Regions from separate parts of the Bacillus thuringiensis genome, predicted to be linked through region 1. Evidence: predicted binding sites of a transcription regulator. Region 1 holds the regulator's gene; the other holds the start of a gene.

Region 1 (3,202 bases):
TATATTGGAACATAAAACGATAGAAGCAACAGTTAATAACAACTGGAAAGTTATTAAATAACGATTTTTACAAATAAAAAAAGATGGGCTTCGCCCATCTTTTAATTTAATTTTGCATTATCTTGCTTTTTTAAAGCTTTTAATTTCGTCGGTGTAACATCTGTACCTTCTTCGTTAACAACTTTAATTCCTTTAAGTTCGTTTAACATATTTTGACGAAATCCTTTTAAATATTGTTCACGTAGCGATTGACGCTCACGTTGCTCTTCTTCAGTTAAACCTTCAGCTTTTGCTTTTTTCGCTAAGAAGTTAATGCGTTCAACGAGTTCGTGATTAATCATCTCGAATCCCCCTTCTAATCAAAACTGATTATTATCATACAATAGTTACTCTTCTTTATCAAGCAATTGCTTCGTATACTCTACATATCTACGATGTACAGTCGCCTTTGAAACATTATGACCAAATCCACGTAGTGTTGCTGCAATTTCTTCAAACGTGAGTTCACTTTTTCGCAAACGTACAATTTCCTCAATTGGCACTTCTTTTTTCTCTCTTCCTACACTTAAATGCCGATTTTTTAAATTTTTTTCTGGACGATAGCCTTTTTCTACTGCACGTTGCATACCTCGTTTAATTTTCAAATTATGAATCTTTCTTTGATATTCTTCAACAATACCAATAATATCTAATACCATCGAATCAGAATCCGACAATTGTAATTCACCATTATGTGTATGCGTATATACTTTTATACCTTCTTTATGTAAACAATGCATTAATGCGATTTTCGCATTTCCTCTACCAAGTCGCGTTTCATCTTGTATAAGTAACACATCAATTTGTTCGTCTCGAATTGTATCCAACACCTCTAATATACCGTCACGCTCAATTGTATATCCACTAGCCTGCTCTTCAATCACCTTAGAAACATTCATTTGATAGCGCTCAGCTAAATGCAATAATTCATCTTTTTGACGTAATAATGATGTTTCTTGTGCTTCTTTCGTTGTACTCACACGTGCATAAATAATTGCATTCATTTTGAACCCCTCTTTCTCCCTATTATTTCCCTATAGTGTAACATAAATCAGCCATTTGTTCGAACTTATGTTTGTAGAATGTTTTTTCACATGTTATACTTATTAATAAGAAAAATGAAAGAAAACGAGGTGTTAGAAAACATGGAAAAGTTAACGAAACGCCAGCAAGACATTCTCGACTTTATTAAGCTAAAAGTACAAGAAAAAGGATATCCACCTTCCGTACGTGAAATCGGTCAAGCAGTCGGCCTCGCTTCTAGTTCTACAGTGCACGGACATTTATCACGATTAGAAGAAAAAGGATACATTCGACGCGATCCAACGAAACCACGAGCGATTGAAATTTTAGGCGTAGACCGAATCGATACAGAAACACAATCTGTTATTCAAGTTCCAATTGTCGGAAAAGTTACTGCTGGTTTACCAATTACAGCTGTCGAAAGCGTAGAGGAACATTTCCCACTTCCAGCTAGTATTGTTGCTGGAGCAGACCAAGTGTTCATGTTACGTATTTCTGGAGATAGTATGATTGAAGCTGGTATTTTCGATGGAGATTTAGTTGTTGTTCGCCAACAACAGTCTGCATATAATGGTGAAATTGTAGTCGCTTTAACAGAAGATAACGAAGCAACTGTTAAACGTTTCTATAAAGAAAAAGACCATTTCCGTCTACAACCAGAAAACTCTTCATTAGAACCTATCATTTTAAAACAAGTGTCAGTTATCGGGAAAGTAATTGGCGTATATCGTGATTTACATTAAAAATAACAAAAGAAGATAATTACCTTATTTATATACGGTAATTATCTTCTTTTTTGTATTTTGATAGATTTCCATACATTCTATTTCTTATTAGCGAGTTTCAATCGTCACATCTCCAGCAGCCGTTTTACCGCTAATCTTTTTACTACCATTTCCAATTGTTACGTTATTATTTTCTTCATTAAAAATTGTTACATCTCCGGCAGCACTTTGCCCAGTAATTACCGCATCTTGTGGTTTTTCCGATAAAGTAATATCTATATCTCCCGCAGTTGAACTTGCTTCTAGATTATACTTAGAATCATGATCTTGAATATTTATTTCCCCACTTGTTGTTTTTGCGGTCACTTTCCCTAATACCTTCTTAAAGTTCACCTCACCAGCTTTTGTCGATCCCTCCACATTCTTAGCCGTTACTTGTTTCAACTCTACTTCTCCAGCAAGTGTTCTAACACTTACGCTATCACTTTTCACATCACTCATTTCGATTTGTCCGGCAGATGAATTTACTTTTACATCTTGGTAGGAGCGTTCGGGCACAAGGAGAGTCAATTTAGACGTTTGAAACCTAAAATCGTAAAAAGAAAAATCAAATGAAGCACCTTTTTCTCTTTCCCCAATAATTTTTAATGTGTCACCATCTTCTGCGATACGAATCTCTTGTTTACGTACATCTCCTGATTGCTTGATATAAAAAGAAGAGTCAGGAGATTTTCGGACAATAATATCCCCGGCATCTAACTTAACTTCTATATTTTTTAATGTTTCGTTTTTAATTATATTTTCTTTATCGCCTTTTTCAGCAGTTTGTACTGCTTTTTCATATGTTTGGGAAATTCCTATTACTCCAATAATGATACAAGCGATAGCGATTAAAAATAGTTTTTTCATCATTTACTCTCCTTTTATCATTTTGAAGTTCCATATTACATATCGTACACACAATCTCTTAAACCACTTTGTACTATAAAAAGCGATAATACATAATAATAAACCTACTCCAACAAACGTTATACTAACGAAAAGATCCAACCATATAAAAGTACCCATAAATACTTTTCCAATCACGAAAAATGGTGTTACTACACTAGCAATACCACCAATCCAAAAAGAAAATATAAAAGCAATAATTGCGACTAACGGGCCTAACACAATAATAAAATTAAACAAACTAAGTCCAATCGCTGCCATAACAGCTCTTGTCACATTTGAAGTCGATGGATTTTTTTTCATTTCATCGAAGCGATACATCGCAAGTAATTCTTTTGCGATTACTTTCGGAGAACCAAGGCCCTGTATTATTTCTGATTCAGTTTTCCCCTCTTCTATCCCAAATTGAAAGTGCTCTTCATAATCCGATAAAATATCTTGCCTCTCCTCCTCTGGTAACTTTCTAA
Region 2 (3,202 bases), 2.4 Mb from region 1:
CCATAGGTGCTGCTGGAATGACACCCTCATTTACACCTATAATAAACGTTGCTTTCACGTCAGATAACCTGGAGTGATCAATATTAGCAATTAACACTTGGTCTAATGACGGCGGAATGTTAGCAAATTGAAGTGCCTCAAGACCTGTCGACATAACGTCAGTAAACATAGAAAGAGACATTTTCTCTTCCCCAAGCATCTCTACAAATGTATCAAGAAGGCTCATTACTTCTTCCCATACTTGTTCATGATCTGTCGCAAATAAGAAATCTCCACTTTCTTCTGCACGTATACGTAATTCTTCTAGTTTCTTCGGAACATCCAGTTCTTCTAAAAACAAGTAAACTGCTTCACACATTTGCATAACTGTCCCTGCACGCTTTAACCTTTTTTGCATGCGAATAACAGGTGTTCTTACAACGTCACGTAGCCTATTTATTTTCTCTTCCATTTCACGTTCACTGTCTGTAATCATCCCGTTCGTATCATCAAGAGAACGATAACGGCGATACATCCATGGATCTTCAGCAGTCCATCTCTTTCCTTGTACACCGTACGCTAAACAGTAATTTTCAAATTCATCCATTTCTTCACGCATCGCTTCTTTTCTTATGTCTAATGGATATAAAAGCTCTGTTTTCACGCAACGGAACACCGCATCATAACGCCAATTCCCACTAATAATCTCGAGTGCAGAACGAATACATTCTACTAATGGGTGGTGTGACATCGGGCGTTTTTCATCGATGAAGTGCGGGATATTATAATCTGTAAATAACGTTCGCATCACATCGTAATAACTTTCCCCATTACGAAGAAGCACTGCAATATCTCGATAACGATATTTTTCATCCGCGACAAGTTTACGAATTTCACGAGCAACACCTTCTACCTCCGCTCGTAAATTCGCAGCTGTACTAATCGTTACACTCGCTTCACCGTTAAATTTCTCATTCGGACGCGCTTCATAATGAGCTTCTAAATGCGCTAATGCCGGAGAATGAAAACGCGGCTGTTCTATAAGTGGAATTGTTTTTTCAATTTCTATTTTCTCTTCACGCGCTACTTGTTTTATTTTTTCATACGTTAACGTCGTTTCATAAAATAAATCGAGTTCATTTACTGGCTGCGCTAACGTTTTTTCATCTATCGTTAACGTGATCGTCACTCTCGCTCCACAAATCATAAGCTGCCTTAAAATCTCTAACTCTTGCGGGGAGAATGAATGAAATCCATCTATATAAATTTCCGCACCATTTACATATTCAGACTGCGGAAGCTTTTCCACTAGCAATTGCAGGTAGTCTTCTGAATCTAAGTATTTTCCAATTAAAGCACGCTCAAAATCATCATATAGTAACTGTAAATCATACACTTTATTCGCTAGTAACTTTTGTTCGGCACTGCTACTATGCGCATCTAATTGTTGCCACATTTCATATACGTTAGATGGCGTTACATTGTAACGTTTAAACTCTGCAATCATACTGCCAAGATGTTCAAAGAAACCGTTTTGCTCCGCTGCTTTTTGGAACACCGATAATCCATCTTTACGAGACTCTACAATTTTACGGAGTAACATATGTACACCAGCTTCATCAATATGAAGACGACTTGCTCCGCCAACTTCTTGCAGCACCTTCCACGCTAATCGTGAAAAACTAAAAACTTGTGCCCGAATAGAACCTCTTACATCCTCACTTCCAATTAACGCCTGCTGCGTCTGGAATGTCATCTGTTCTGGCACAAGATATAATATTGTTTTCCCTCTCGGGCGCTGTTTTAACTCTTCTTGCACTTCGCGTAAACAAAGTGTACTTTTTCCACTTCCCGCTCTACCAATCACAAATCGAAGTGACATGTAACCCCACCTTTCACTTACATAACGAACGTTAGTTTGCTACTATAATTGTATTATAGTACACGAAAAAAGACAAACTGAGTTGTTTGTCTTTTCTATACTTCTACTTCATTATATCAACCTTTTGAAAAATTCGTTTGCACCTCTTGAATTGGCCAATATCGCAAATCAACTTTCCCGACGACTGTATCAGCTTTTACAAAGCCAAAGTGCCTACTATCCCAGCTCCCGAGCCGGTTATCACCTACTACAAAAATAAACCCGGGTGGCACCAGCTTTTCTTTCGTTAACTCTTCTAATTTAAAATCGCCTGTTAGTTGCCTTCCATTTATCTCTTTCTTATACTTCTCTAAATACGGCTCATCAATAAATTGTCCGTTTATATATAATTTATCATGCCTATATTCAATATGATCTCCAGGTAAACCGATAATTCGCTTTACATAGTCCTCTTTTTTATTCGCATGAAACACCACAACGTCAAATCTGTTCAAGTCCCCAACTTGATAACTCACCTTATTTACAACGAGCATATTGCCATCTTGCAAGGTCGGCATCATTGACTTCCCCTCTACAACATACGTTGAAAAGAAAAACGTTCGAAAAAATACAGCTAATAATACACCAATTAAAATTGTTCGTATCCACTCTATGCCTTCTTTTTTCAAAGTTTTCTTCATCTGCTTCTCCCCTTATCCTTTAATAATGAAGCCTACACTTATAAAGAAGACTATTCTTACTGTAATTCTAACTTTACTTCAATTTTCTTACCGACATACCATAAAATAAAAATACCAATCGCTACAATGACTGATTTCACTGGATTATGAATAAATGACATTAAATCATGACCGATATACGTTAAAATAAAAATCATCACAAGCTTTCCGAATGCTAACGCTAGCCCAAACTGTTTTACACTAATTCGGGATAAACCAGCGACAACATTTATTAGCGCTGACGGTGTAAACGGAAAACAAAATATAACAAAAATCGGTGCGAATCCTTTCCTTTCAATCCACCCCATTGCTTTTCGTACTCTCTCATGCTTATTTACAAACGAAAAGAAACGACTGCGACCAAAATGGCGGATGATGAAAAAGACAAGTAAGGCACCCATTACTGATCCAAGCCATGAATAAAGAAAACCGAGCCAAAAGCCAAATGCAACAGCATTCGCCAGTACAAATACAATAAGCGGTAATGCTGGAATCAACGCCTCTATCATCGGTAAACCAATACCAAGAAGTGGTCCGAACGCTTTATAACTCTCAACAATATGATCCATATTTTCTGGTGAAAAATACTCTTTGATTGTCTGAAAATCCATTCTACACTTTA

The links. Region 1 encodes LexA, which represses DNA repair genes until DNA is damaged. Its sites were predicted from a motif close to CGAACATATGTTCG; they were not measured.
Positions count from the first base shown of each region.
Region 2: the regulator LexA is predicted to act here: its motif matches at 1,887-1,900, upstream of addB (helicase-exonuclease AddAB subunit AddB).

Region 1 covers NZ_CP012099.1:3,549,950-3,553,151, forward strand. Annotated here, with positions in the region: gene AC241_RS18185 (bifunctional metallophosphatase/5'-nucleotidase) at 1-61, shown strand, start outside; gene AC241_RS18190 (DUF896 domain-containing protein) at 102-341, opposite strand; gene AC241_RS18195 (YneB family resolvase-like protein) at 387-1,043, opposite strand; gene lexA (transcriptional repressor LexA) at 1,185-1,805, shown strand; gene AC241_RS18205 (DUF4097 family beta strand repeat-containing protein) at 1,896-2,699, opposite strand; gene AC241_RS18210 (DUF1700 domain-containing protein) at 2,700-3,202, opposite strand, start outside.
Region 2 covers NZ_CP012099.1:1,118,823-1,122,024, reverse strand. Annotated here, with positions in the region: gene addB (helicase-exonuclease AddAB subunit AddB) at 1-1,861, opposite strand, end outside; gene lepB (signal peptidase I) at 1,978-2,541, opposite strand; gene AC241_RS05775 (TVP38/TMEM64 family protein) at 2,598-3,191, opposite strand.